DNA from 3 places in the Aeromonas rivipollensis genome. Region 2 is predicted to be linked to each of the others. Evidence: riboswitches for the same ligand, from Rfam matches in the RefSeq annotation. Region 2 holds a riboswitch; each other region holds the start of a gene.

Region 1 (10,143 bases), 1.7 Mb from region 2:
CGTGATAGGCACAGGCCGACTCCTGGTTGAGCAGGTGCGGAATGGCCAGCAGCGGGCGCGGGCTCTCCACCCCGAGGATGCTGCGCTCCCAGCGGCGGGCCAGCGCCAGCACGGCGTCCGGGGTGCGCTCGGCCTCCGCCATGGCGTAGAGATCCCGCTCGAAGTAGGCCACCAGCGCTATCTGGCGCTCGTTGAAGGCACGAAACGGCTGGCGTGCCTCTATCATGGCCTTGATGAGCCCGTCGGGGATGGGCTCCCCTGCCGCATTCTTGGCGTAGCCCTTGAGCCAGTCCGCGTCCTCCAGCAGGCTGTCGCAGAACATCGACTGGGTCTCGGCATAGGCCATGGAGGTCGGCGGGAACTCCTGGGAGAAGCAGGGGGCGTTGCCGGTGACATTGGCAAAGTGTGCCGCGTGACCGCCTTCGTGGAACAGGGTGTTGAGCCCGCTCCAGCCACTGCCCACCTGGGCCGGGTTGGCCAGGCTGGTGAAGTTGACCACCGCCGGTACCCACTCCCCCTCCTGCCAGAAGCTCGGCACCGGGCCGTGGCAGAAGCCGTTCTCGTATTTTCCCTCCCGGATCAGCAGATCCAGGGTGAGGGTGGCGCCGCGGTACTGGATGCCGAGGCGACGGAAGCTCTCGACCCAATCCTTCAGCGCCCGGGAGAAGGGCACATAAGGGTCGAGCTGGCGGGTCACGTCGCCGCTCACGCTGTAACGCAGGTTGTGGGGCAGCAGGGCCTCCTCTCCCTTGGCACCCTTCAGCTCGACCAGACTCTGGTGCAGCCGGGCATCGGTGCGGGCGATGAAGTCGTCGAGCACGGCGAACAACTGCTCCGGGCTCATCTGCTCGTTCTTGTGCACCTTGTAGTCGAAGTAGTCGCGATAGCCCATGGCCCGGGCGAAGCGGTTGCGCAGGGCCACCACCTCGAGAAAGCCGTTGCCGACCACCCACTGCTCCAGGCTGTGGAACATGGCGAGCGCACTCTGGCGCACCGCCTCGTCGCTACTGGCTGCCAGCGCCGTGCTGGCTGCGGGCAGACTGCCGGGGACCCGACGACCCTGCTCGTCCAGTAAAGTCAGCTTCAGCCCCTTGCGACGGGCGAAGAGATCCGCCTCGGCAGCCACCAGCTCCTCCATCAGGGCTGAGGCCCTTGGGTCTTCGATGACGTTGCACTCGAAGAAGGCGATCCAGCCTGCCAGACCGCGCTTGAGCTCTGCCTCTTCGGCTCGGGCCAGCATCTCCCGCAGCACCGGCAGACGGGCAGGATCGGCACAGAACGCCTTGTAGGCCTGCTCTGCGGCGGTGAAGCCAGCCTGATCGTCGCTGGTGCCCATGTAGGTGGACCAGAACAGGTCCTCCTTGCGCCTGTGCACCTGCAGGTAGTCGGCGTTGAGCCGGTTGAGATAATTCCTGGCAATGGAATTCATAAATTCCCTCTTGTTATGGGGCGGCCACGAGGGCGCCCACTCCTTATTGGTGAAATGCCAACCCATTCACACTTCTTGCAAATAGAGCAGACAGATTGTGCGCCGGGATGCGCGCCATCACGCTATCAAAAGCGACGGTTTCTGTCTGCTGGCTATACTGGTTGTCAAACTGCTCAATTGCCTGTTTTTCATCGCAAGCCATTGAAAGTTAATTGAATGTTAAAAACAACAACAATCAGGTCCGGCCGGCAGATCGGCCACAACCAGATCCGCATGGGAAAGTAAGGAAAAGACTATGTTCAAGCTCGGTGATATCGCCGTGAGCCGCAAGCTGATGTTGCTGCTCTCACTGGCACTGATCGGCTTCATCGCACTGCTGCTCATCTCGGCCAGTGCCCTGCACCGCAACCTGATGAGTGAACGGGAAGCCAGGCTGCAGGCAGTGCTGGATCTGGCCATGAGCCGGATCCAGACCCTGGCCGCCACCCTCCCCGCCCGGCAGGCCCAGGCCGAAGCCAAGGCCATGCTCGACAGCATGCGCTTCGATGGAGACAACTACCTGTTCGTGCTGGACGAGGATCGCCGGGTGGTGGTGCACCCTGCCAAGCCCGAGCTGGTCGGCCAGCAGATGGGCGGGACGCCCGCCGAATCCCACTGGCAGCGCATGGTGGATCTCGGCAAGGGCGGCCAACAGGGCCGCCTGGAGTACCAGTGGGTCTCCCCCTCCGGCGAAGCGGCCCAGAAGATGTCCCTGGTGGCAGGCTACCAGCCCTGGGGCTGGATCCTGGGCTCAGGCGTGCTGCTGCAGGACATTGAGGCCACCATGTGGTCGCAATATGAGTGGATGGGCGGTGCCACCTTGCTGGCGATCCTGTTGATGGGGTGGCTGGGGGTGGCCATCAGCCGCTCCATCGTCAACCCGCTGGCGGAGATCAACAGGGCCATGGCCCAGGTGGCGGCCGGGGATCTGGTGGTCAGCATACCCGTGCATGGCAAGGATGAGCTGGGGGCCGTCGCCCACTGTACCAATCAGGGGCTGGACGCCATTCGCCGCGCCCTGCTGGAGGCGAGCCAGGGGGCCCGCAACGTGGCGGATGCCGCCCTGCGCATCGCCGCCTCCGCCGAGCAGACCAACCAGGCGGTCAACAGCCAGCGGGATCAGCTGGCCCAGCTCGCCACCGCCATGAACGAGATGAGCGCCACCATCTCGGATGTGGCGGGCCATGCCGAGAACACGGCCCGCGACACCCAGGACGCCACCAGCGAAGCCGGGCTCGGCAACGAGGATGTCCACGCCAGCGTGCACGGCATCCAGGCGCTCGCCACCGAAGTGGAGCAGGCCACCCATCAGGTCAATCGACTCAAGGAGGGGGTGATGCAGATCGGCGAGGTGACCGCCGTCATCAGCGCCATCTCGGATCAGACCAACCTGCTGGCCCTCAACGCCGCCATAGAGGCGGCCCGCGCCGGCGAGCAGGGCCGCGGTTTCGCCGTGGTGGCCGACGAGGTGCGCCAGCTGGCGAGCCGTACCCGTCACTCCACAGAGGAGATCCAGAGTACCATCACCCAGTTGCAGCAGCGGGCGGTGACCGCCGCCAGCGCCATGGATGCCAGCCGCAAGCTGGCGGAGAGCAGCGTCGGCCAGTCCGAGAAGGCGGGACAGGACCTCTCCCTCATCGTCAACCATATCCAGCACGTGAGCGACATGGCGACCCAGATAGCCACAGCGGCGGAACAGCAGAGCATGGTGGCAGAGGACATGAACCGCAACGTCAGCGGCATCAATGACTCGGCCCTGGAGATGTCGCAGGCCGCCTCCCAGCTGGCACAGGAGAGCGAGCTGCTGGCCGGGCTCTCCCGCAGCCTGGACGAGCGGCTGGCGGTCTTCAGGCTCGGCAATGCCCTCCCCCGCGACCTGGCGCCTGGTCAGGCCCACCGCCCTTCGCCCTCCCGCAGCGCAGACCAGTACCCGCACCACTGACCGTCTGACACAGTCCCATCCCCTGGCGGCCTCGCCGACAGGGGATTTTTTCATTGATGAAAAATGTCGCGATTTTGCATCTTTTGACGGAGCGGGCGAAGCCAAACCCAACTTGATGAATTAAATATAATTTTAAAAACAGAGCGTTAAGTGATTGCTCTACTCCGATGAGATCAAGCTGTAAAGATTTACACTTAATAATTTAATCAAAAAAAGCCATCATGGTGGTGCCGTCCTCAAGGGCGGCACCCTGACCCTTTATGTAGTCATTTGGCAAACTGGTTGAAAGGCCAGGACGCAAAGCCTCCGGTCTAAAGACATGTCGTCCAGGATAGCGGGGTTGCCACACCCAGGTGTGTCACGGGGAATTCCCCTGCCAACTTGACTGCCCACATCACCGAACAGAGGAATGTATGGCAGCAAAAATCAAACTCAATCATGTGGCCGCCGCGCTGGCGCTGCTGGCCAGCGGCGGCGTGCTCGCCCACGGTTATATCAGCCAGCCGGAAGGGCGCAACTATCTGTGCAAGACCGGCGGCAACAGTCAGTGTGGCGCCATTCAGTGGGAGCCACAGAGCCTGGAGGCGCCATCCGGCTTCCCCAATGGCGGCCCCGTCGACGGCCAGATCGCCTCGGCCGGCCACCCGCAATTTGGTGAGCTCAACGCCCAGACCAGCGATCGCTGGACCAAGCGCCAGGTGCAGAGCGGCCCCTTCGCCATCAGCTGGACCTTCACCGCCAACCACGTGACCCGCAACTGGCGCTACTACCTCACCAAGCAGGAGTGGAACCCGAACCAGCCCCTGACCAGGGACTCCTTCGATCTCAATCCGTTCTGCGTCATCGACGGGGGCATGGTGCAGCCGCCCAAGCAGGTCACCCATCAGTGCACCCTGCCGGCGCGCACCGGCTATCAGGTTATCCTCGGAGTCTGGGAGGTGGGCGATACCGCCAACAGCTTCTACAACCTGATCGACGCCCAGTTCGATGGCGGCACCCAGCCACCGCTGACCTGGAGCCAGGGTGGGACCATCTACCCCTCCACCGATCTGGTGGCCGGCGACAAGGCCAGAACCCGGGTATTCGACGCCAATGGCGAGCGCACCGATCTGCAGACAGTGCTGACCATCGGCTCTGCCGAGCAGGGTCAGAAGAACAACTGGGCTCACGATCTGGCCGCCAGGATCAACGCCGAACAGAGCCAGATCCGCGCAGGCCAGCAAGGCACCGATGGCCAGTTCAACCCTGTTTATGGCCAGAACCCCATCTACCTGAAGGCGGGCAGCAACCTGCAGCGGGTCGAGGTCCAGCTCGAGCAGCAGCAACCCCCGGTAAACGACGGCATCAGCGTGAGCGGGCTGGAGAACGAATACCTGCTCGACAACGGCAAGGTCACCCTGAACTTCACGGTCACGGCCGAGGGGGATCTCGCGGTCACCAACACCCTGTATGACCACGGTGGCGCCGCCAAGGGCCAGACCGGTGCCGACATCAAGGACAGCAGCCATAGCTTCACCATGGAGGTCAGCGGCCTGAGCGCCGGCCACCACCAACTGGTGATCGAGGGCAAGCCGAAGGCGGGCGGCGCCCCCCTGCAGCAGACCATGGATCTGATGTTCAAGGATCCGGCCAGCGGCGGTGACTACCAGTACAGCTTCCCGGAGGGACTCAAATCCTATGCGGCAGGCACCAAGGTACTTCAGCCGAAAGATGGCAAGATCTATCAGTGCAAGCCCTACCCCTACAGCGGCTGGTGCACCATCTGGACGAGCACCGCGACCCAGTATGAGCCCGGAGTGGGCACCAACTGGCAGGATGCCTGGACCCTGGTGAACTGATCCCCCGCAAGCAGAAGAGGCCCGAGCGGCCTCTTTTTTGTGCCTGTCATCCGGGCTCCCGGTGCCTCTCGGCACCCTGGGCCCCAGTCGGAAAAATCCCATGACGAAAGACTACTATGACCCCCTGAGCCGCCTGCTGCACTGGCTGATGGCCGCCGTCATCCTCTACGCCACCCTGGCAGGCTACCTGATGCACCTGGTGATCGACAGCCATCCCAAGCTGTTTCAATTTCTGTCGGTGCTGAACATGTCGATGGCGACCCTGATCTCCCCGCTCTTCCTGCTGCGCTGGGGCTGGCGGCACTGGCGGCCTCCCCTGTCCGAAGAGCAGGCCCAGCCTCACCATCCCGCCGCCAGGCTGGCTCACGCCCTGCTCTACGGCCTGATGTGCATAGTGCTGTTGAGCGGCTTCCTGATGCTGGAGCAGGGTTATGCCCTGTTCTGGCTCTACCCGATCGCCAACCCCATCGATGTACCTGAGGTCAACGCCTTCTTCTTTGGCGTGCATCGCCTCGGCTGTCTGTTGCTGGCTGCGCTGGTCCTGCTGCACGTGGCCGCCGCCCTCTACCACCACAGGATCAAGGGGGATCGCACCCTGTATCGCATGCTGGGTCCCCAGAGCGGGCGCTAGCCAATGAGCGAGGCCCTGGGTCTGGCTGAAGCGTCGATTAAGCAAACAGGGAGCCATGGGCTCCCTGTTTTCTCAGACGATGCGGGGCATTCAGATCTGGTAATCGAGCAGGGGCTCGTTGCTCATGGCCCTGGCCTGGATCTCCGCCAGCGCCAGCTCGGGGTTGCAGAGCTGGATGAACTGCCAGGTGAAGTTGTGCTGGAACTGACCCTGCTTGAGACCTATCCAGGCGGTGTGCGGCGCAAACAGCCGGCTGCCGTCGAGCTGCACCAGCCCCTTGTCCCGTTGGGGATCGAACGCCATGTCCGCCAGTATGCCCACCCCCATCTCCAGCTCGACATAGGTCTTGATGACGTCGGAATCCTGGGCGGTCAGCAGGATCTGCGGATGTATCCCCGCCTCGGCAAAGGCCTCATCCACCCGCACCCGGCCCGTCAGGCCCGCCTGATAGGTGACTATGGGCCAGTGGGCCAGCGCCGCCAGGGTCAGTTCCCGCTCGGCGGTGAGCGGGTGCTGCTCCGGCACCACTATGTTGTGGTGCCAGCGATAGTAGGGAAACGCGACCACCCCTTCGCTCTTGTCGAGCTGCTCGCTGCTGATGCCGATATCCACCTCGCCGGTCTGTACCAGCCGCACTATCTCTTCCGGACTGCCCTGGCGCAGCTCCAGCTGCACCAGGGGGAACTGCTCGCGAAACGCCTTCACCACACGGGGCAGGGCATAGCGCGCCTGGGTGTGAGTGGTCGCTACCAGCAGTCGCCCGGAATCCCTGTTGGCAAAGGTGCTGGCCAATTTGCGGATATTGTCGGCGTCCCCCAGGATACGCTCGGCGATCACCAGCAGCTCCTTGCCCGGCTCCGTCATGCCAAGCAGCCGTTTGCCGTAACGGATGAAGAGCGCGAGCCCGAGCTCCTCCTCCAGCTCGCGGATATGGCGGCTGACCCCGGACTGGGAGGTAAAGAGGGCATTGGCCACTTCGGTCAGGTTGTAATCCCGCCGCGCCGCTTCCCGGATAATGCGTAATTGCTGAAAATTCACCTCATCGCCTCCTGCGCTGAGTGGCGGTGGATGCTGCCACCGTCCTCTTGTTATTGGGCGACCGGATCAGGATCCGGCTGCAAGCCTGAAAAAGGGTCTCGCCCTGGGGGCTCGTCTTCAAATCTGATAGTCGGGATAGAGCTGCGCATGCCGGGCCACCAGGCGCACCCCCTGGCCGGGGGCGAAGGCACGGGCGGCCTCCTTGCTCAGCTCGGCCTCGTAGTGAGCGCCCCTGGTCTCGCCATCCCCGCGCAACTCCACCCGGATCCGCGGCCCCATGGGCAACAAGCGGGTGATGGTGGCGCTGATGCCACCCGGTGCATCCGCCGGCAGTATCTCCAGCTCGTGGGGGCGCACATAGGCAATGGCCGCACTGCCCTGTGCCAGCTGGGAGCTGATGGGGCCCCCCAGCTGCTGCTCACCTATGCCGAGCCCCTGCCCGGCCACCCGGCCACGGAACAGGTTCACGCTGCCGAGGAAGCTGTGCACGAAGGCGGTGGCGGGCTGGTCATAGACCTCGGCCGGGGTGCCGATCTGCTCGACCCGCCCTGCGTTCATCAGCACCACCCGATCCGCCACCTCCAGCGCCTCCTCCTGATCGTGGGTCACGAACAGGCTGGTGACGTGCAGCTCGTCGTGCAGCTCCCGCAGCCAGCGGCGCAGCTCCTTGCGCACCTGGGCGTCGAGGGCGCCGAAAGGCTCGTCCAGCAGCAGCACCTTGGGCTGTACCGCCAGGGCGCGCGCCAGGGCGACCCGCTGGCGCTGACCGCCGGAGAGCTGGGTCGGATAGCGTCCGGCCACGTGGCTGAGCTGCACCAGATCCAGCAGCTCCTTGACCCGGGCTCGGATGGCCTCCTCGGCCGGTCGCTCGGCGCGCGGCTTGACCCTCAGGCCAAACGCCACGTTCTCGAACACCGTCATGTGCCTGAACAGGGCGTAGTGCTGGAACACGAAACCGACGTTGCGCTCGCGCACGTGGAGATCAGAGGCATCCTCGCCACGGATGATGACGTTGCCGCTGTCGGCCTGCTCCAACCCGGCGATGATCCGCAGCAGTGTGGTCTTGCCGCAGCCGGAGGGGCCGAGCAGCGCCACCAGTTCACCGTCGTGAAAATCGAGGTTGATGTCGGCCAGGGCCGCGTACTGATTGAAATGCTTGTTGAGTCGTTGAACCTGAATGCTCATGGCTGCCTCTCTAAACCGTTAAACCGGATTCATGGTTATCCGGGCTGACCTGCCGGCAGGCAGGCCAGGCCATATCAATGGGACTGGGTGGGCTGAGCGCGCAGCCGGGCCAGCAGGGTCTCCCCCAGCAGGGTGAAGATCCCGAACAGGGCCAGCAGGCTCGCCACCGCGAAGGCGGCGCCGGTCTGGTACTCGTTGTAGAGGATCTCGATGTGCAGCGGCAGTGTGTTGGTCTGGCCGCGAATATGGCCGGAGACCACGGAGACGGCACCGAACTCCCCCACAGCACGGGCGGTACAGAGCAGCAGGCCATACATCAGGCTCCAGCGGATGCCGGGCAGGGTGACCCGCCAGAACATCTGCAGGCCGCTCGCCCCCAGCATGATGGCGGCTTCCTCCTCTTCCGGCCCACGGGCCTCCATCTGGGGCAGCAGCTCGCGCACCACGAAGGGCACAGTGATAAAGGTGGTCGCCAATATGATCCCCGGAGTGGCGAAGATGATCTTGATGTCATGCTCGCTAAGCCAGTCGCCGAACCAGCCGCGGCTGCCGAACATCAGCACGAACATCAGCCCCGCTATCACGGGCGACACCGAGAACGGCAGATCGATGATGGTAATGAGCAGTTGTCGGCCCGGGAAACGGAAGCGGGCTATGGCCCAGGCGGCGGCCAGCCCGAACAGCAGATTGAGGGGCACGGAGCAGAGGGTCACCAGGGCGGTCAGGCCGAGGGCGCTCAGGGCATCCGGCTCGCTGATGGCATGCCAGAAGAAGGCGAGGCCCGGGCTCAGTGCCTGGATAAAGACGGTCGCGAGCGGCAGCAGCAGCAGGGCGGCGAACCAGCCGAGTCCGACGCTGATCAGCAGCCACTTGACCCAGACGGGCTCACGGGTCACGGCAGGCTGGCGCACCTGAGTGACAGGGGCCCCATCGAGGGCCAGGTCCAGGCTTGCGTTGGATGCATTCATATGCGGCTTCCTCCGATGCGTGCCCAGCTCCAGGCCTGCAACTTGTTGATGATCAACAGCAAGACAAACGAAATCAGCAGCATGACGGAGGCGATAGCCGAGGCCCCGGCATAGTCATACTCCTCCAGATGACTCATGATCATCAGCGGCGCGATTTCCGAAACCATCGGCAAATTTCCGGCGATAAAGATGACGGAGCCGTACTCCCCTACCCCGCGGGCAAAGGCCAGGGCGAAGCCGGTGAGCAGCGCCGGGATCAGGGTAGGCCACAACACTCGCGCGAAGGTTTGCCAGCGATTGGCCCCCAGGCTGGCGGCGGCCTCTTCCTGTTCGGTCTCCGCCTCCCGCAGCACGGGCTGCAGGGTGCGCACCACGAAGGGCAGCCCGATGAAGGTGAGGGCGATCACCACCCCTATGGGGTTGTAGGCGAGCTCTATACCAAAGGGAGCAACCCACTGACCTATCCAGCCGTTGGGGGCGAAGATGGCACACAGGGCAATGCCGGAGACGGCGGTGGGCATGGCGAACGGCAGGTCGATCAGCGCATCCACCAACCGGCGACCGGGGAAGCTGTATCGAACCAGCACCCAGGCCAGGATCAGCCCGAACAGGCTGTTGAGCAGGGCGGCGATAAAGGCAGCCCCGAAGCTGAGGCGAAAGGAGGCGAGCACCCGGGGGGAGCCTATCACCTGCCAGAACTCGGCGGCCGTCAGGTTGTTTACCGCGAACAGCACCAGCGCCGAGAGTGGCAACAGCACCAGTATGCTCAGGTAGAGCAGGCTGAAGCCCAGGGTCGGCCCCAGGCCAGGGAGGACGGAATAAGAACTTAATCGCATAACACATCCATTTGTTATAAAAACTTTCGATACGCTGATTCTGCTCACGAGCGCCAGGGACAACAAACACCAATAACGCCTTTGCTAAGCACTTTTTTGTCTAACAACGGCAAATCAGGGCTTTTAGAGCGATAAATATAAAAAAAGGTCTTTTATATAAATAAAAGACCTAACAAACGGAGCGGTGAAACCTGAGCTGCAAAGACAGTCACTATGGGATCAGGGTGGCGAGCCTGT
Region 2 (10,143 bases):
TCTACGGCTTCACCCCCATCTGCGGCGGTAACGGCATCAATGACAGCCTGAAAGAGATCTCCGGCAGCTTCGAGGCCCTCCAGCGCTCCTGTGCCGGTCGTGAAGACTTCAAGGTCTCCATCCACGATCCCTGGGCCGCCGTCCAGATGTCCCAGGGCAACCTCAGCGCCTGGGATGAACCCTACAAGGGCAACTTCGGCAACCTGATGGCGCTCAAGCAAGCCCGTCCGGACCTCAAGATCCTGCCGTCGGTCGGGGGGTGGACCCTCTCCGATCCCTTCTACTTCCTGGGGGACAAGACCAAGCGCGACACCTTCGTCGCCTCGGTCAAGGAGTTCCTGCAGACCTGGAAATTCTTCGACGGGGTGGACATCGACTGGGAATTCCCGGGCGGCCAGGGGGCCAACCCCAGCCTGGGCGGCCCGAGCGATGGCGCCACCTATGTGGTGCTGATGAAGGAGCTGCGGGCCATGCTCGACGAACTGGAAGCCGAGACCGGCCGCCAGTATGAGCTGACCTCGGCGATCAGCGCCGGCGGTGACAAGATTGCCAAGGTCGATTATCAGGCGGCCCAGCAGTACATGGACCACATCTTCCTGATGAGCTACGACTTCAGCGGCGCCTTCGACCTGACGAATCTGGCCCACCAGACCAACCTCTTTGCCTCCAGTTGGGATCCGGCCACCAAGTACACCACCGACAAGGGCGTCAAGGCGCTGCTGGGTCAGGGGGTGACACCGGGCAAGATAGTGGTGGGTGCGGCCATGTATGGCCGTGGCTGGACCGGAGTGAAGAACTACCAGGCCGGCAATCCCTTCACTGGTACCGCCACCGGACCTGTGACCGGCACCTGGGAAAATGGCGTGGTGGATTACCGCGACATCGTCAACAACCGCATGGGCGCAGGCTGGGAGCAGGGCTATGACGAGTCGGCCGAGGCCCCTTATGTGTTCAAGGCCAGCACTGGGGATCTCATCAGCTTCGACAACGATCGCTCGGTCAAGGCCAAGGGGCAGTACGTGCTGGCGAACCAGCTCGGTGGCCTGTTCGCCTGGGAGATAGACGCGGACAACGGCGACATCCTCAACGCCATGCACGAGGGGCTGGGCCACGGCGAGGGTACACTGCCGCCGGTCAACAAGCCGCCTGTGGCCAATGCCGGCAGCGACCTGAGCGTCACGGGCCCGGCCGAGGTAACCCTCAACGGCTCCGCCTCCCACGATCCGGAAAGCGGCGTGCTGACCTACAGCTGGAAGCAGGTCTCCGGACCCCAGGCCAGCCTGCTGGACGCTACCCAGGCCAGGGCCCGCGTGGTGCTGGATGCCGCCACTACCGACATCAATCTGGTGTTCGAGCTGACAGTGACCGACGATCAGGGACTCTCGGCCAAGGATCAGGTGGTGGTGACCAACAAGGCACCACAGCCGAACCTGCCCCCCGTGGTCAGCGTACCGGCCAGTGCGACCGTAGAGTCCGGCAAGCAGGTGACCATCAAGGCCACTGCGTCCGATCCGAACGGTGATGCCCTGAGCTATCAGTGGAGCCTGCCAGCGGGTCTCACCGCCACCGGTCAGGACAGTGCGACCCTGGTGGTCACAGGCCCGAGCGTCACCAGCGACACCGCCTATGACCTGACCCTGATGGTGACTGACGGGGCACTGGACGCCAGCGCCGGCACCCGCCTGACCGTCAAGCCGGCCAGCACGGGGGGCGGCTGCGAGACAACCGATCCCGATGCGGCCAACCATCCGGCCTGGAACGCCAGCACCGTCTACAACACCAATGACAAGGTGAGCCACAAGCAACTGGTGTGGCAGGCCAAGTACTGGACCCAGGGCAACGAGCCAAGCCAGAGCGCCGATCAGTGGAAGCTGGTGAGCCAGGTGCAGCTCGGCTGGAATGCCGCTGTGGCCTACAACGCCGGGGATCTCACCAACCACAACGGTCGCAAGTGGAAGGCCCAGTACTGGACCAAGGGCGATGAGCCCGGCAAGGCCGCCGTCTGGGTGGATCAGGGGGCTGCCAGCTGCAACTGATGGCCATAGGGAATGGGGCCAAGGCCCCATTCCTTTTTCCTGTGGCGCTTTGCGGGCTGACCTCAGTTCGGGGTGGATAAACCGCGAGCCATTTCTAAGGAATTAATCATTTCACCTAAAGTTGAAAAAATATTTTCATCTTGAAATCGCTTTCAAGATAGTGAGTTGGATGGTTGACATCCGTTCTCACGCCGAGCTTAACCCTGCCTTCAGAGGCATTTCTTGATAGAACACCCAGTCAAGATCCCGCTCTGCCATTTGCAGTGACTGCGCCTATAGAGAATAATCGCCACGCACTACTGATTAATTTGTGTATAAGGGCAAACCGGTCAAAAGGCCGGGACGCAAAGCTTCCGGTCTAAGGATCCATGATCTAGGACAGCGGGGCCGCCACAGGTCGTATCGATCCTCTGCCAAGGGGAGATCTTGCACCGTCTGCTGGTTGCCTTGTCCTTATCGTATTGACTAATAACGAAAAAGGATTATTCGCCATGCAAAGTCCACCCCTTCTTACTGTCGACCTGTCTGGTTGGCTCCCTGCTTGCTTCCCCCCTTCGTGTCGCCGCCCCAGGCAAACTCCGCCTCGGCTGGGGTGAAACCCTGTTCGCCATCACCGGGCTCAACCCGCCCGCTCATGCCCTGCCGCTCAAGGTGATCGCTGTCGGTGGCGGCAGGAGAAGAGGGTTGAACCCTGTGCTCATGTCAACGCAATAACAACGACGCCCCTGCCACCGAAGCAGGCGCCAAAAATAGGGAAATCACGGAATGCAGATGAAAAAAAACAAGGTAAATCTGGCGGTGCAGGGGGGCATGCTCGCCCTGCTGGCCGCATGGGGGCCGCAGGCTCTGGCCCAGCAGAACGCCATCACCGGGGAGTGGCGCAAGGATCAGATCAAGCCACGCCTCTACAGCCAGGAGGCCTGGGTCGACGGCTTCGTCCTGCAACTGCCGCTCGGGGCGACCTTCGCCCCCCAGATGACGGCCTGGGACGAGAACGATGGGGATCTCAGTGGCCGCATCAAGCAGCTCAGCGGTGTGAACACCCAGCAGGTCGGCAGCTATCTGGCGAAGTACGAGGTGCGTGATAACGGATTGCCCGGTGGTAATGGATATCTGGGGATGAATGCAGGCACTACCACGTTTTCATTGCCCGTCACCATCTATGATCCCGCAGTGGCGGTGCCGAGTGAGCTCAACAAGCTGGGTAGCCTCTGGCAGGAGAGCCCAGCCACCACAGGTCTCTTGCGTTTTCTCCCCGGCCAGAGCCTGAGCCGAACGATCCGTATCGCCTCAACCGAGCATCCCCTGACTGGGGACGAGCTGGAGATCACGACCTTCAAGGTGCAGGAGGGGATCTGGGGTGGTAGCAACCGTCAGTTCAGCCTGCGCCTCATCGACATCGAGAGCGGCGAGTCTGCCTATGAAGGCAGCGTCCTGCTCGTATCAGGCAAACAGTTGACCCTGCCAGCTCCCATCAAGGTGCGGGTCGATCGGGACTACGAATTCATCCTGACCTATCTGACCGGCCAGTACGAACAGGGTTTTCGCACCAACGAGGAGGGGGAACTCTGGTTGATGGCAGATGGGCAGCAATCGCGCGAGGCAAATCCCTATGCCCAGGTGTTGCCCGATCCTGCCAACCAGCTGGCCTTCGATCCCGGTTTCAACTCTGCCCTGAAACAGAAACTGCTCAGCAGCCGGGGGGAGCAAGAGGCGCTGCTGATCGCCAAGGTACCGGGCCCGCAGCCGGTGGCGCTGAGCTATCGCATCGCCAACCCCGAGCTGGTCAGTCTGCAACTGGTACCCGGAGCGACCCAGGATCGGCTGGTGCTCCAGGGGCTGGCAGAGGGCGAGACCACCCTCGAAATCCTGGCCGATGATCGGCAGGTGGATCAGGTGCGACTGTTTGTTACCGCCCCCAAGGCGGTCAGCCTCTCCTATAGCTACATCGCCTTCCCCGGTGAGCGTCAGAGCCACCTGTGGGACGACGGTGCCATCATCATGGCGGACATGAGCCGACGTTTTGCCCCCTACAACATCCGCCTCAGCTGGGTGGACAACGGCATCTTGGTGCACGAATGGGACAAGAATGGCGATGGTCAGGCCTACGAACCCAGTACTGTTGAGCTAACGGCGCCGCTGCGGGAGGGCTGGATCCCAAACGCGGAACAGGTCTTCTCCAATATCTATGTGCTGCGCGGCTACAAGGATGACAGCAGGACATGCAGCTACCAGGGGAATGGTCTCTCTGTCGGTTTGGGGGCCAAAGACGGGGCGCCGCGCGCGGGCTATCGATACGCCTGCCCCGGCAACGTCACCGTCCATGGGCAGTCGTTGACCCTGAGCCATGAGCTGGGCCACAACCTGGGGCTGTCGCACACGGGAGACGAGCCTTACCGGATGAGCAACATCATGACGGGAGGGCGGCTTGAGGGGGTCTTCTTCGGTTACCAGTGGCGCATCATGCACCAAACCATAGACGCGCGGATCGCGGCCGGTGATGCGGGAGTCAGCGAGGTGGGTACCGAGCCAGAACCACCCCAGCCTGCCATCAATCAGCCCCCCCTGGCCAACGCCGGCGGCGATATGAGTACCACTGGCCCGGCCGAACTGGTACTCGACGGTGCCGCCTCCCGGGATCCGGAGAACGGTGCCCTGCGCTACCAATGGCGCCAGGTCGGCGGTCCGCAGGCATCCCTGAGGGATGCCGAGCAGGCGCGAGCCAGGCTGAGTCTGGGGACCGTCTCTCAGGATACCCAGTTGACATTCGAGCTGACCGTGACCGATGAGCAGGGACTGGCGGGCGCGGATCGTATGGTAGTGACCCACCAGGCACCACCGCCCAACCAGCCACCCGTGCTGACCGCGCTGGCTCCCGCCTCTGTGCAGGCGGGCATGCAGGTGAGCATTACCGCCAGCGCCACAGATCCCGATGGGGATGCGCTCAGCTACCAGTGGACTGTGCCGGCCGGTCTGACCGCCAGCGGCCAGAGCAGCAAGACCCTGGTGCTGGCGGCCCCGAGTGTGGCGGTCAACACGGATTACGATCTGACCGTCACCGTGACAGATGGCGCCCTGGATGTGCAGGGCCAGACCCGGCTCACAGTCACCCCGGCAAGCGGTGGTGGTGAATGCAGTGCCTCCGATCCGGATGCGGCCAGCTGGCCGGCCTGGAGCGCCAGCACCGTCTACAACGCCGATACCAAAGTGAGCCACAACCAGCTGGTGTGGCAGGCCAAGTACTGGACCCAAGGTAACGAGCCGAGCCAGACGGCGGATCAGTGGAAGCTGGTGAGCCAGGTGCAGCTCGGCTGGAATGCCGGTGTGGCCTACAGCGGCGGTGATGTCACCACCCACAATGGCCGCAAGTGGCAGGCCCAGTACTGGACCAGGGGCAACGAGCCAGGCAAGCACGATGTCTGGCTGGATCAGGGAGCAGCCAACTGCAACTGATGACCATCAGGAATGGGGCCTTGGCGTCCCATTCCTTTTTCCACTCCTGTTTCAGGCTGCGGCTATGCCGCTGCGCGACAACCAGACCTTATTCTCAGACCGGGTGTTGGAGCGAGCCTCTGGCGTCCATTTTGTAATGATTCCTGCAACAGGGCATGTGGACATGCCCATCACAATGAGAACCATAACAATGAAAAAAACACAGTTAGCCAGCCTCATCATGGCCGCCCTGGCGAGCGGCCCTCTGTTGGCTGCCGTTCAGGCTCCCACCTCCTTGCCCTTCAACACCCAGCCACCGACCAACGATCTGCAAGGATCCCTGGCGGCGCAGGTTCAATTCGCCCAGAGCCAGATCCTGCCGGCCCATGTCGCAGAAGGGGACCGCCAGCCCAGGTTGACCGCCCTGCGCAAGAGCCTGCTGCTGGTCAGGCCCTTGCAAACCGAGACCGGCGCGACCATGACGGTGACGGCGCGAGATGGCGCCGGACAGACGCTCGGGACGCTCAGCCTCAACCCCCCCGAGCAGTTGCCGAAGACGGCCTATTACCTCGATGGCTCACCGGAGGAGGGGGTCGACTTCACGCCGGGGCCGGGCACCAGTGGCCTCATCAACAGCAGCAGCGAGCTGGCCAAACTGAGCGATCCTGCCGGCGCCTTCCTGCTTGGCAAGTTGCAGCCTCATGCTTTGGTGACCATTCAGACTGCCGACGGACGCTGGGTGCGCGATATTCATCTGCCGGGCGGAGCGGAGTTGGAAGGCAAGATGGTGCGGCTGGCCTCCAACGCCGGCTACAACTCGACCCTTTATTACAGTGGCCGCCAGGTGACCCTCTCCCGCGGTCAGAGCCTGCAGTTCAAGTTCGTGGGCGGTCAGTGGATCCGTGACGGGGAGCTCGAGAACAACGGTATCCGCTATGCGACCGACGCCTGGAGCGCCGTGCTGCCGGCGGACTGGATCCGGCCAGGCCTGGCGCTGCAACTCAGCCAGGGCGGGCTCAGCGGCGAGCTGACGGATCTCGCGATCGGTGCCCCGAGCGAGCTGCTCATCCACACCATAGACCTTGGCATGCTGACCACTCCCCGGGATCAGTTTGCCTTCGCCAGGGATCCCGAAGCTCATCGCGAATATTTCCAGACGGTGCCGACCAGCCGGTTGATCGTCAGCCAGTATGCTCCCCTGTCGCTGCCGGAGGTGATGCTGCCAAACGGCACCCTGCTCACCGATTTCGATCCCGGCCAGGGGGGCTGGCACGAGGGCACCATGCGCCAGCGCATCGGCAAGGAGCTGATCTCCCACGGGATAGACAATGCGAACTACGGCATCAACAGCACGGCTGGCGAGGGGGAGAGCAGCCATCCCTATGTGGTGGCCCAGCTGGCGGCCCACAACAGCCGTGGCAAGTACGCCAACGGCATCCAGGTGCACGGTGGTTCGGGCGGCGGCGGCATAGTCACGCTCGACGCCTCTCTGGGTAACGAATTCAGCCACGAGGTGGGCCACAACTATGGTCTTGGCCACTATGTCGGCGGCTTCCAGGGCTCGGTGCACCGCAGCGCCGAGGCGGTCAATTCGAGCTGGGGCTGGGATGGCGACAAGAACCGCTTCATCCCGAACTTTGGCGCCGCCCGCAGCGGCCAGAGCGCCTGCCTCGACGGCCAGTGCCAGCCGCCTTTCGAGGGACATTCGTTCGGTTTCGATGCCATGGCGGGTGGATCGCCCTTCTCCGGCTTCAACCGCTTTACCCTCTACACCCCGAACTCGGCCGCCATCATCCAGCGTTTCCTCGAGAGCAAGGCGGTGTTCGACGCCGCTTCCCCGACCGGATTCAGCAAATGGGATGCCGCCACCGCCACCATGGTGCCCTACCAGCACAGGGTCGAGCGGCTGGAGCAGATCAGCGCGCCCATCGGCGATCTGAGCGAGGCGAAGCTGGTGGCTCTGCTGGCGGAGTATGATCTGGTCAAGGTAGCCATGTGGGACGGCAACTGGACGCGCAACATCCAGGCGCCGGCTGCCGGAGCCGGGAATGCGGGGCGCATCCTGACTGTGGAGCACGGTGCCGGCTACAACAGCACCCTCTTCATCAATGGCCAGCAGATCACCGTCTCCCGCGGTTTCAAGAAGAGCTATACCTCGGACGGCAGCCGCTGGAACGAAGGGCCTGTGGTGGATACTCGGGTGGCGCGCAAGCCGCAGGCATTCGGGGTGCCGGTGACGACCCTGGTGGGCTATTACGATCCTCGCGGATTGTTGCCGAGCTACCTCTATCCGGCTCTGCACGGCGCTTACGGCTTCAGCTATGGGGATGACGGCGAGGGGATCGGGGCAGAGGATTGCCAGCTGCAGGTGGAGACCCGGGAGGGCTTGCTGCACTTCCGGCTGGCCAATCACCGGCTAAATGCCAACCTGATGAACAAGTTCCATGTCAATGTGCCCACGGCCAGCGAGCCACGGGCCGCCACCGTGATCTGCGCCGCCGGGACCCTGGATCAGAGGCCCGTCTCGGCGCCGGAAGTGGATCTCTCCTTCACCGTCAACGGGCGGCCGCTCGAGTAAGGGGGTCGCTCCTTCATTACCGGGGGAGAGCAGTGGATACGCCAAATAAAAAAGGCCCGAACGGGCCTTTTTTCATGGGGTTCAGAGCGGCTTCTGCCACAGGCTCAGCAGCAGATCCTGTTCAAGTTCGTCCGGCCCCTGGTGGGTGAAGGCGTGACGCTGTTCACCGCCGGCACGCCAGCCGAGGCGACTGGTTTCCAGCACATGGGCACGCAGCCCCTGATCCATGGCCATGGAGAACTGGCAGCGTTGCCGCTCGACGGGGACGAGCCCGGCCAGGGCTGGCCAGCTGAGGGGGTGCTCCATGCTCACCGGGTTGAGGCTGACCCTCAGCTGCCACTGGTGGCGCGGGCCCGGTTGCAGGTGGAGCAGGTAGCCGCCCGGGGTCAGCTGGCTGACCAGCAGCTCTGTCTTGATCTTGAGGTCGTTGACCAGCAGTACCTGGGCTGAGCCGGCCAGCAGCGGCGCCTTGGCCGGATCGGCGATGACGAAATGGCCGTCGGGCTGCGCTTTGTTGGCGGCGAAGATGGCGTTCTTGGCGAGATCGAGGCCGCCAAATTGCCAGCCCGGCAGGCGCTCTGCCAGGGCGCGGCAGTAGTACCCCTCACCACAGCCGAGATGGATCAGCTCGCGCTCGCCGAGTGGAGCCAGCAGGGTCGCCATGGCCTCCACCAGGGGCAGCTGGTGCCCCTGCTCCAGGAAGCGGCGCTTGGCGCGCAGCAGGGCACGGCTGTCGCTGTCCTTGGGATCCTTCTTGCCCGGGATGAGATCCAGATAACCTTCCGGGGCCGGATCGAAATGGTGCTTGTTGTCGCAATAGACCCCGCGGGAGGCTTCATGAAGATGCAGGGGGCTGCGGCACAGGGGACATTGAAGATGCATACACACTCGCTTGGTTGAGGCCGGGGAAGGGCGTGCGGGATTATAGGGGAGGAGATCAGAAAAGGCTGCCGTGGCAGCCTTTTTTATCCAACGGCCCTGTGCTGAGCCGTCGGGGAACCCGGTCAGCGGGTGCCAAACACCACTATGGTCTTGCCGTGGGCCGAGATGAGCTCCTGCTCTTCCAGCATCTTGAGGATGCGGCCGACGGTTTCGCGGGAGCAGCCGACGATCTGGCCTATCTCCTGGCGGGTGATCTTGATCTGCATGCCATCCGGGTGGGTCATGGCGTCCGGCTGCTTGGCCAGGTTCAGCAGGGTCTGGGCAATCCGGCCGGTCACGTCCAGGAAGGCGAGGTTGCCGACCTTCTGGCTGGTGTGCTGCAGGCGCTTGGCCATCTGGCCGGAGAGGCGCAACAGGATGTCCGGGTTGACCTGGATCAGCTGGCGGAACTTCTTGTAGGAGATCTCGGCGACTTCACAGGCGCCTTTGGCACGTACCCAGGCGGAACGCTCCGGATTCTCGTTCTCTTCGAACATCCCCATCTCGCCCAGGAAATCCCCCTGATTCAGGTAGGAGAGGATCATCTCCTTGCCTTCGTCATCCTTGATCAGGACGGCGACTGTACCCTTGACGATGTAGTAGAGGGTTTCCGCTTTTTCACCGGCGTGAATAAGGGTGCTCTTGGCGGGATACTTATGAATGTGGCAATGCGACAAGAACCACTCGAGGGTGGGATCGCTTTGCGGTTTGCCAATGATCATGAGACTTCCTCTGTAGTGTCATTTTTATGGACTGTGCGTCCAGGCAAGTTGCCAAGCTTGCCATTCCTTAGTCTTTGGTCGCAGTAGAATAAGAGCCTTTGTCTGTGCTGACAAGGCTTTGGGACTTTGGTGTCCATCTGTGTGCATCGATCTGCTGCGCCATCTGGGCCATTCTAGGCAAGAAGGGGGGGAGATATGTTGATTTCGATCTATTTCCTTCAGGGTCTGCTGCGGTTTCGGAACAAGTCGCGGCGCCGGGACTCGGCGGTCATGAAACCGGGAGTGGCGCAACGTGACGGGGCATGTGCCACTCGACCCCTGCTTGAGGTATGCTATGGGCGTCAGAACCGTCGTCATTGAGAGGAAATGTGAGATGAAAGCCAAGGTCAGCTGGGTGGAAGGCATGAAGTTTGTGGGCGAGAGCGAGTCCGGTCATCAGGTGACGCTGGACGGC
Region 3 (10,143 bases), 1.9 Mb from region 2:
CCTACCAGCTGGCCCCCGATGCCGAGCTGCAGCTGAAGATGGCGCGCATGATGATCCAGAGCAAGCGATACAAGGATCTGGTGGCCCTGGCCACCAAGCCCGCCGCCAATGCCAGCGGCGAGCAGCGGGCGGATCTCAAGTTCCTGACCGGGGTCGCCTACTTCGAGCAGCAAAAACCGAAGGAGGCGCTGAGCGCCTTCACCCAGGCCGCCCAGAATGGCAACGTCAGTGGCCGCGCCTCCCCCTGGATAAGCTTCCTGAAGGAGCAACAGGGCGGCGCCGTCACCCAATAACCGTCGCCCATGGCGGCGGCAGACCCACAAGGGGTTAGCCCCACAGCTTGCCTGGTGGCAATTGGCCGCTCTTCGGAGCGGTCTTTTTTATGGGCCTCTCCCCCGCTTGGTCACGAAACCCCTTCCTTATATAAGGCGCAAAAAAATCCGGAGCCTGGGCTCCGGATTGGGTCATTGCCTCTATAGGGGGTTGCCCCCTCACAAGGTCATCAGTAATTGCATACCAGCTTCCAGCTGCCATCGCCCGCCTTGGGCTCGCTGCTGGTCCACCAGTTGGCCTGCCAGACTGCCTTGCCGTTGGTCATGCGATCGTTGCCATTGGCGTGATCCCCGCGCGGCCAGCTCGGGTAGGCCGGATAGGCCGACGGATCCACGCTCTGGCTGGTGCAGCTGGTGCCGCCACTGCCGCCATCACCCCCACTGCTGCCCCCCAGCACCGCCTCGGCCAGGGCCGGGAAGTCGGACTTCAGGCCTATGGTCTGGCTGCCGGCAATCAGGCGCATGCCGCTCGGCACGCCGGCGGCCGGCAGGTAGTAGGTCATGGCCACTTCCACGTCGGTACCCGGCGTCCAGGCCTTCCAGGCCGGCAGCGTCAGGGCCACCTTGTGGAAGTCCTTCTCGCTCGCGATGCCGTCGGAGTTCTGGTTGCCGCCGCTCTCCACTACTTTCAGCCCCATGCCGCTCTGGTCGGTGATGGTGTCAGAGGTGGAGGTGGGCATCAGGAACTCGATGCGGGTGCCGCCCGGTATGGTCTGGGTCGACTTGTTCGTCAGCTTGAGAGTGGGGTTGATCGGGTAGTTGGAGTCCCCCTCCTTGAAGCCCGAGAGGCTCACGCCTATGTCGAGCTGGGCGGCCGGGGCCGGCAGATCGTTCTGCTTCAGGCTGGCCTTGCTCGCCTTGCTGAACTTGTCGTAAGCCAGGCTGGTGAGGGTGCTGCCCATCACGTACTCGTTCTTGGCAGCGTCGAAGTCGTAGTCCCCCGCCATCTCCCAGAACATGACACCACCCAGGCCGCGATTGACTATGTAGTCGAGCTTGTGACCCATGGACTCTTCATCTTCGGTGGAGAGGAACACCTTCTTCTCTTCGTTCCACAGCCAGGGCGCATGGGCCTTGTCATCGTAGTAACGGACGTACTTGCCCTGTATCACGTGGGCAGGGTTGTTGGGATCCAGACCCCAGGCCTGGCCGTAGCTCGGCAGTGTGGTGATGCCGAGGCTGGCCGCGTGCTCCAGGTTCTTGGCGTGCCACATGGGCACGGCGCCGCCGCCTATCTCCTTGCCGTTCTTGTCAAGGTCATGCCAGATGTTGTCGATGCCGACCGCCCCGTTGCCGCAGGGGACTGTGCTGCCCCCCGTGCCCGGCTGACAGGCGCTCTGGCTCGGCAGCGCCGCCTTGCCCCCCAGGCCGTGGGTACCACCGGTCACCCCCTGCCAACCACGGGTGTAATAGGGCACCCCTATGTTGATCTTGCCCGCCGCCAGGGCGCCGCGGAAGTAGTGGGCCGCCCAGGCGGAGTTGAGATAACCGATGCCGCCAAACTGGGCCTGGGTGTAGACACCCCACTGGGCCAGCTCGGGATCCGCCTTGTTGTCGAACAGGGCTGCGTTGTGGCCGACGAAGTGGTTCCAGGCACCGTGGAAGTCGTAGGTCATCAGGTTGACGTAATCCAGATACTGGGTGACCTGGAAGTTCTCCATGCCGCGCAGCAGGTAGGCCGAGGCCGGCGAGGCAATGGTCAGCATGTACTTGCGACCGTCCTCGGTCCCGGCGCTGTCGAGCTTGTTGCGCAGGGTCTTCATCAGCACTTCATAGTTCGCAAAGAGCTTGCCGCGACACTGGTTGGAGAGCGGGAAGTCGTTCGGGTTGCCCGCATCCTTCATGGAGGTGGGGTACTCGTAGTCGATATCCACCCCATCGAAGCCGTACTGGCGGATGAAGCCCACCGCCGAGTCGGCGAAGGCGTTGATGCCGGCGGTGTTGACCGAGCAGTCGCCCTTGGTGGTGGCGGTGTAGAAGCCGCGGGTATCGGCCCAGCCACCCACGGAGATCAGGGTCTTCACGTCCGGATACTGCTTCTTGTATTTCGACAGCAGGTTGAAGTGGCCCTGATAGGCGAACTCGGGATCCATTTCGGCGCCCGGCACCCCGTCCCAGGTCAGTTTGGTGGCGGCGTCATCCACCTTGATGAGGTGGCTCTGCTCATCCACCGCCGCGAAGGCGTAGTTGATGTGGGTGATCTTGTCCCAGGGGATGTCGCCCACCAGGTAGGAGGGCAGCCCGTTCTTGCCGGTACGCCAGGAGGTGAAATAGCCGATGACGCGGCGGCCATGGTCATCCCCCATGCACTCGCTGCCATCGGCGCGATAGATCTGGCGCACGTCGCAGGAGAGGTTGCCACCGGTGGGGGGCAGCGCAGCCTCTTCCACCTGGACATCGACCTGGGCCGATTCGCCGACCAGGTTCTCCTTGTCGGTCGCCACCAGCTTGAGACCGGCCAGCCCCTTGCTCTGGGGTGTCCAGCTCAGCTGCCAGGGGGCGCTGCTGTCTTCGCCCACTTTCTTGCCATCGACGAACAGCTCGACCTTGGCGACGTCGTCATTGGCGTCGGTGACATTGCCGGTCACGGTGAGGGCGCGGCCCAGGGTCACCTTGGCCCCGGCGGCGGGGCTGGCGATGCTCGCCCTGGGGGCCTCTGGCGCCACCACGGCGGCGACCTTGAAGCTCGAATCCGCCTCGCTCAGCACCTTGCCGTCTTTATCCAGCGCCCGGGCCTTGAGGGCGTGATTGCCAACGCCGGCGGCAGGCCAGCTGGCACTCCAGGGGGAGGCCGTGGCCGTGGCGACCAGGGTGCCGTCGATCAGGTACTCCACCTTGGCCAGCGCCGTGACCGGGCCGCTCAGGGTCACCGCTAGGGCCAGGCTGGCCCCTTCGCTGACGCTGCTGCCCACGGCAGGGGAGCCGATGGCAACGACCAGAGCAGGCGGCGGCACCTCACCGCCATAGAGCTTCCAGGCATCGGCCCAGACGGTACCGACCCCGGGGGCATAGTGGTAGGGCGAGGCGCCGCACCAGCCGGAGTAAGGGAATTCCTTGCATTCATAGAGGGCACCGGCGTTGCTGACGATGTCGCCAGCCTTGTAGGCAGTGCCTGCCTGATAGGCGGGGTAAGCGGCCTGCGCCCAGGCAGGGACGGCCGCAAGGGCGACCAGCATGGCGAGCCTGCTGGGCCTCAAGATCTGTTGCATATTGTTATCTTCCTTGTTTTGTCTTGGCTTCAACACCGGGAAAAGCGCAATCGCAACAGGGAACAAGGGAGCGACAACAGGCCATGGACGGGCCACAAACCCTCAAGTCACCCCGGGTAACCCCGCAGTCTGGCCCGGGTGAGACAGATCGGAGGCTTTGCGTCCCGGCATCACTGCCGGTTTGCCCTTTGCCTGGGTTCCGTGAGGAACGGCTCGAGTATAGGAAGCAAGTGGCGGCCGCTCAATCTTTATTCTCTAAGGAAAATATGTGAATGCCGGTCAGCTCACACTTCCCCTCCATCGGCCAACTAACTATTAAGTCATTAATATCAATCTGTTAGCCACGTCAAAAAAACGGACTCAGCCTCTTTTGTCTCCCCATAATGTGCGTTGCCTCACTGGTCAGAGCTGCCAGAAATGTGACAATGCGCGCCCTTGGCCAAAGCGCCAAGGCTATGGAAACACTGGCAAAAATAAAAAAAGGAATACCCATGAAAGGAAGACCTACCCTGCTGTCCCTGGCCGTGGGGCTCGCCCTCGCGTCCCCGTCTCTCCATGCCGCCGGCTTCAGTTGCCCGGCCGACAGCGCCCTCACCCCCATCCCCGCCATCCAGGGCAGCGGCGACAAGAGCCCGCTCGTCCCGGACGATCAGTTCGAAAGCCCCCAGAGCGTCTCGGTCAAGGCGGTAGTCTCGGGTCTGGGGGAGAGCCTCAACAAGGGCTTCTATCTGCAGGATCTGCAGGGGGATGGCAATCCCCAGAGCTCGGATGGCATCTTCGTCTACCTCAACGACAAGCAATTCGCGACCAAGTACCCGGACATCCAGCCGGGTGCCCTGATCTGCCTGGAGGCCAAGGTCGAGGAGTATCATGGTCACACCCAGCTCAAGCCCCTGTTTGACGGCAGCGCCCCGCGTCTGGCGGTGCTGGCCCAGGGCGATGCCCCGGCCGCCACGGCGCTGCGGGTGCTGGAGGGGGAAACCCTGGCCCGGGCACTGGAGCGTCACGAGGGGATGCGGGTGCGCCTCGATGGGGAGAGCGCCCTCAAGGTAAGCCGCAACTTCAGCTACGACTACGCCGCCAAGCGCAACAACCTGGTGCTCGCCCACGGTGCCCCGCTGATGAAGCCGACCCAGCTCCATGTGGCGGGCAGCCCAGAAGCCGTGGCGCTGGCCGAGGCCAACGCGGGCAACCGCGTCTTCCTCGAGTCGGACTTCAAGGCCGCCAACGGCAAGCTGCCCTGGTTGCCGGCCTGGGAGCCGGAGCAGGGTTACCTGCGCATCGGCGATGCCCCGGTCAACCTGGAAGCCATGGTGGGTTACAGCTATGACGAGTACCGGCTGATAGTGCCCAAGGATCAGCGCATCACGGCGGGGGATCTGCTGCGCACCGATGAGAACGACCGCCAGGGCTCACCGGCCCGCGCCAATGGCACCGACCTGCGCATCGGCAGCTTCAACGTACTCAACTACTTCACCAGCCACTCCAGCGTGGGGGGCGCCCTCAACGTGCTCTGTGCGGATCAGGCGGATGCGGACAGCGCCAAGGGCTGCAACCGCGGCGCCAAGAGCCTGGAGGAGTTCCAGCTGCAGCGCACCAAGATCGTCAACGCCATCAACGAGATGGACGCCGACCTGCTCGGCCTGATGGAGATGGAGAACAACGGCTTCGACGAGCACGCCGCCATCAGCGATCTGGTGCAGAGCCTCAACGCCCGGCAGAAAGAGGCGAGCAAGCAGTACGCCTTCGTCAGCCTGCCCAAGGCCCTGCTCACCCAGGAGCGCTTCTTTGGCGGCGACGCCATCATGGTGGCCATGATCTATCGCCCCGCCCTGCTCACCCCGAGCGGGGATGCCGAGGTCATTCGTCTGCCCCAGCAGCGCTACATCACGGGCGGCGTCGCCAGAAGCGCAGGTCAGCGGGACTCCCTGGTGCAGCGCTTCGGGGTGGCGGGCAGCGACGAGCCCCTGACGCTGGTGGTCAACCACCTGAAATCCAAGGGATCCGGCTGCTATGAGAACGGCGATGGCAAGACCGAGCCTGCGGATCTGCAGGGCAAGTGCACCGAGTTCAGGGTCAGTGCCGCCAAGGTGCTGGGGGACGCGGTGAGCAAGATGCCGGGTCAGGTGCTGCTGGTGGGGGACTTCAACTCTTACGCCAAGGAGGACCCGATCAGGGTGCTCACCGACTACGATCCGGCCAAGGCGGATCGCCAGATCCGCTCCGCCTCCCACACCTTGATCGGCGAGCAGCCCTATGAGCAGATGGGCCGCGCGGTGGGCAAGGGTTACGGACTGGTGGATCTGAACGTCAAGTTCAACCAGGAGAAGGCCATCTCCTACAGCTACGAGGCCGAGCTTGGCACCCTGGATTACGCCCTCGCCAACCCGGCGCTGGCGAGCAAGGTGGTGGCGGTAGCCGACTGGCACATCAACTCTTTCGAGAGCGACCTGTTCGAATATGGCAGCGCCTTCACCGGCGAGCTGATCAAGTCGGACAACCCCTTCAGCGCCTCGGACCACGACCCCATCATCGTCGACCTCAAGCTCAACGAGCAGAGCAAGGGCGGTGGCGGGGCCATGGGGGCCCTGCTGCTGGCACTGCTGCCCCTGGCCTGGCGCCGTCGGCACACCTCATGATCCGCGCTGAATAACGCAAAAAGCCCGCGACAGTCGCGGGCTTTCTCATTTAGATCATTTGATTTGTAAATGAAGAGGCACTAGTCATGAAAAAAACAAATGCCTGAACAAACAAAAAGGCCACCGCGATGCGGTGGCCTTTTACTGTTTGGTGGAGCTACGCGGGATCGAACCGCGGACCTCTTGCATGCCATGCAAGCGCTCTCCCAGCTGAGCTATAACCCCAAATTTTACTCTTTGAACAACCGGTTCTGGCGGCCGGCTGCCTTACTGCTAAATAGTGGTGGAGCTACGCGGGATCGAACCGCGGACCTCTTGCATGCCATGCAAGCGCTCTCCCAGCTGAGCTATAACCCCGAAATCTTTACTCTTTAGACAATCGGCTCTGGTGTCCGTTTGCCTTACTGCTAAATAGTGGTGGAGCTACGCGGGATCGAACCGCGGACCTCTTGCATGCCATGCAAGCGCTCTCCCAGCTGAGCTATAACCCCACAAAGGTCGGCCTGGGTGATACACACCGCACTGCCCTGGGTATTCATCTTCACAATCAGGAACCTGGTGGAGCTACGCGGGATCGAACCGCGGACCTCTTGCATGCCATGCAAGCGCTCTCCCAGCTGAGCTATAACCCCTTGGATTCCAGATTGTTCGAGGAGAATTTGGTGGAGCTACGCGGGATCGAACCGCGGACCTCTTGCATGCCATGCAAGCGCTCTCCCAGCTGAGCTATAACCCCAACTCACCTCGGCGCTACCAAAGTTATCTCTGGCAACGGAGGCGCATGATAGGCATCACCCGCTTTGCTGTCAACCCAAAATTTTCGCCTGTTGGAGCGTTTAGTCAAAATTCAGGCAGTTAGCTGTTTTTACCGCCAACCTCGTCGCTATGTCGCTGTTTTACGTCGCAAATCCGCTTGAGGCCAAAATGCAAAGGGCCCCCGTCAGGGAGCCCTTTTTCAAGCAATGGCAGGGGCTTATTCGGCCGCCATGCGCGCTTCGATATAGGCCAGGGCGCGATCGATGCGGGCCAGCACCCGCTCCTTGCCCACCAGCGCCATCACGGCGTCGGCGATGCCAGGGGAGATTGGCCCAGACCGGTATTACTCGGCTGCCATGCGCGCTTCGATATAGGCCAGGGCGCGGTCGATGCGGGCCAGCACACGCTCCTTGCCCACCAGCGCCATCACGGCATCGATGGCCGGGGATTGGCCCAGACCGGTGACGGCCACGCGCAGCGGCATGCCGACCTTGCCCATGCCCTGACCCAGCTCGGCGGCAGTGGCTTCGATCAGCTCGTGCAGCGCTTCGGTGGTCCAGCTATCCAGGGCAGCCAGCTTGGCCTTGGCCAGAGCCAGCGGCTCGGCAGCCACGCCGCGCAAGTGCTTCTTGGCGGCCGCTTCGTCGATGGCTTCGTACTCTTCGAACAGATAGCGGCTCTGGGCGGCCATCTCGACCAGGGTGTTGCAGCGCTCGGCCAGCAGGGTGACCACCGCAGGCAACGCCGGGCCCTTGCTGGTGTCGATGTTCTGGGCGGCCATGTGCCATTCCAGGTGCTTGGCGACATAAGCCGGATCCAGGCTGCGCATGTAGTGGTTGTTCAGCCACAGCAGCTTGTCGGTATTGAAGGCGGAGGCGGACTTGGAGATGGCATCCAGGCTGAACAGCTTGATCATCTCGTCCAGGGTGAAGATCTCCTGATCGCCGTGGGACCAGCCCAGACGCACCAGATAGTTCAGCAGCGCTTCCGGCAGGTAGCCGTCGTCGCGGTACTGCATCACAGAAACGGCACCGTGGCGCTTGGACAGCTTGGCGCCGTCGTCACCCAGGATCATGGAGACGTGGGCAAACTCCGGCACAGGCGCGTTCAGCGCCTTGTAGATGTTGATCTGGCGCGGGGTGTTGTTGATGTGGTCTTCACCACGCACCACGTGGGTGATCTCCATGTCCCAGTCATCGACCACCACGCAGAAGTTGTAGGTCGGCGCGCCGTCGGTGCGGCGGATGATCAGATCGTCGAGCTCGGTGTTGGCAAACTCGATGCGGCCACGGACGTGGTCGTCGAACACAACCGAGCCTTCGGTGGGGTTGCGGAAGCGGATCACGTGGGGCGCATCGGCCGGGTGATCGTGGGCGGCATCCCGGCACTTGCCGTCATAGCGGGGCTTCTCGCCGCTCGCCATCTGGCCTTCGCGCAGCGCCTCCAGACGCTCCTTGGAGCAGTAGCACTTGTAGGCACGGCCATCTGCCAGCATCTCGTCGATGATGCCGTTGTAGCGATCGAAGCGTTTGGTCTGGTAGTAGGGGCCCTCATCCCAGTTCAGCTCCAGCCATTCCATGCCCTCAATGATGGCGTCGATCGCCTCCTGAGTGGAACGTTCCAGGTCGGTATCCTCGATACGCAGCACGAACTCACCGCCCTGGTTCTTTGCAAACAACCAGGAATAGAGTGCGGTACGGGCACCGCCGACATGCAAAAAGCCGGTCGGGCTGGGAGCAAAACGGGTTTTGACTTTCATCTTTAAGCCTTGTGTAGAGGGCCTTGGGCCAATTCGTTAAAAAAACCGTCGCATTTTAGCACTCAGAATCACGGATGGGAAAACCATGCAATAGCCGGGGCCTAAACAGGTCTTGATTTGGTCGTGGCGCCGTTCTTTGAGGGGGATCGCAGAACCTCCCCTCATTTTCAGCTTTGCTGATCAACATTGCTGGAGGAATCTCCCGCCATGCCGATAATTCATACAACTTTCTACTCACAAGGAACACGAGATGCAGTTTCGCTCTATCCAGAATCGCATCCTGGTACTGGCGGGGGTCGCCATGACCACGGCCCTGGTCATCCTGATCCTGCTCAACCAATACTCGAGCAAGCAGACCCAGCAACTGACCATCAGTTCCAGTCGCGCGGCCCTGCAGCAGGAGGCGTGGCAGAAGGTAAGTGCCAACGCCCGCGCCGAGGCCGCCACCATCACCCAGTTGCTGCAAAAAGGGCTCTCCTATACCCAGCAGATGGCCAGCGTCTTCGCCCTGCAGCAGGAGGGCAAGCTGCCGCTGGATCGCCAGCAGGCCACCGACCTGCTCAAGGCGCAGCTCGGCCTGGAGCCGCAACTCTATGGCGCCTTCGCCGGCTTCGAGCCCAACGGCTTCGACGGCCAGGACAGCACCTTCGCAGGCCAGAGCGCCCTTGGCAGCGATAACAAGGGGCGCTTCGTCCCCTACTTCTATCGCGACAAGGAGAAGATTGGCTCGGATCTGCTGCTCTCCATCGAGAAGAGCGACGCGGACGAATTCGGCAATCCGGCCAACGACTACTACGCCTGCCCGAAACGGGAGGGACGCTCCTGCCTCATCGATCCCTTCAAGGTGGACATCAACGGCCAGCAGGTGCTGGTGAGCACCATCACCACCCCCATACTGGTGGGTGGCCAGTTCAAGGGGGTCGCGGCCCTGGATCTGGCGGTGGACTCCATCAGCCGCCAGGCCCAGTCCCTCAACAGCAACATCTATGACGGCAAGGGAGAGACCCTGATCGTCAGCGCCGCCGGCGTCATCACCGGCACCAGTGGCGACGCCAGCCTGCTCGGCAGCCGCGCCGACAAGCTGCTGGGCGACGGCTGGCAGCAATACCTCAAACCCGAGCTGCAACGCCAGGAGCTCGACGAGGCGTTTCGCATCTCTGTGCCCATCATGGTGCCAGGCATGGCCCGCAACTGGGCCATCATTGTCACCCTGCCCTACCAGGTAGTGCTGGCGGGGGCCGACGAGCTGGAGAGCCAGCTCACCGAGATGAACCGGGCCGCCATGACCCAGCAGCTCATCGGTGCCCTCATCGTGCTGGCGCTGGCCCTGGCCACCATGCTGGCGATCGCCCGCAGCATCACGGGCCCCATCCGCCAGATGGTCAGCCTGGTGGATGACATCGCCGATGGCGAGGGGGATCTCACCAAGCGCCTGAACACCCGTGCCC

What was found. A riboswitch is a leader RNA that binds a small molecule or an ion and turns the genes downstream of it on or off. The one in region 2 is predicted to bind cyclic di-GMP.
Region 1: linked by a shared signal. The riboswitch ahead of gbpA (N-acetylglucosamine-binding protein GbpA) and the one ahead of WIR04_RS04340 (PKD domain-containing protein) in region 2 are both predicted to bind cyclic di-GMP.
Region 3: linked by a shared signal. The riboswitch ahead of WIR04_RS16130 (glycosyl hydrolase family 18 protein) and the one ahead of WIR04_RS04340 (PKD domain-containing protein) in region 2 are both predicted to bind cyclic di-GMP.

Annotation. Positions count from the first base shown of each region.
Region 1 is NZ_CP149130.1:3,816,514-3,826,656, forward strand. Features, by position in the region: gene WIR04_RS17290 (M3 family metallopeptidase) at 1-1,429, opposite strand, end outside; gene WIR04_RS17295 (methyl-accepting chemotaxis protein) at 1,725-3,410, shown strand; cyclic di-GMP riboswitch class I at 3,673-3,758, shown strand; gene gbpA (N-acetylglucosamine-binding protein GbpA) at 3,824-5,248, shown strand; gene WIR04_RS17305 (cytochrome b) at 5,349-5,879, shown strand; gene cbl (HTH-type transcriptional regulator Cbl) at 5,970-6,917, opposite strand; gene WIR04_RS17315 (sulfate/molybdate ABC transporter ATP-binding protein) at 7,035-8,102, opposite strand; gene cysW (sulfate ABC transporter permease subunit CysW) at 8,177-9,070, opposite strand; gene cysT (sulfate ABC transporter permease subunit CysT) at 9,067-9,906, opposite strand.
Region 2 is NZ_CP149130.1:914,786-924,928, forward strand. Features, by position in the region: gene WIR04_RS04335 (glycosyl hydrolase family 18 protein) at 1-2,036, shown strand, start outside; cyclic di-GMP riboswitch class I at 2,346-2,431, shown strand; gene WIR04_RS04340 (PKD domain-containing protein) at 2,802-5,489, shown strand; gene WIR04_RS04345 (M66 family metalloprotease) at 5,680-8,046, shown strand; gene WIR04_RS04350 (putative RNA methyltransferase) at 8,128-8,928, opposite strand; gene crp (cAMP-activated global transcriptional regulator CRP) at 9,051-9,689, opposite strand; gene WIR04_RS04360 (OsmC family protein) at 10,063-10,143, shown strand, end outside.
Region 3 is NZ_CP149130.1:3,559,282-3,569,424, forward strand. Features, by position in the region: gene WIR04_RS16125 (tetratricopeptide repeat protein) at 1-293, shown strand, start outside; gene WIR04_RS16130 (glycosyl hydrolase family 18 protein) at 503-3,541, opposite strand; cyclic di-GMP riboswitch class I at 3,654-3,737, opposite strand; gene WIR04_RS16135 (ExeM/NucH family extracellular endonuclease) at 4,033-6,180, shown strand; tRNA gene WIR04_RS16140 (tRNA-Ala) at 6,330-6,405, opposite strand; tRNA gene WIR04_RS16145 (tRNA-Ala) at 6,462-6,537, opposite strand; tRNA gene WIR04_RS16150 (tRNA-Ala) at 6,596-6,671, opposite strand; tRNA gene WIR04_RS16155 (tRNA-Ala) at 6,737-6,812, opposite strand; tRNA gene WIR04_RS16160 (tRNA-Ala) at 6,841-6,916, opposite strand; partial or broken gene WIR04_RS20955 (glutamyl-tRNA synthetase) at 7,154-7,246, opposite strand; gene gltX (glutamate--tRNA ligase) at 7,280-8,695, opposite strand; gene WIR04_RS16170 (methyl-accepting chemotaxis protein) at 8,946-10,143, shown strand, end outside.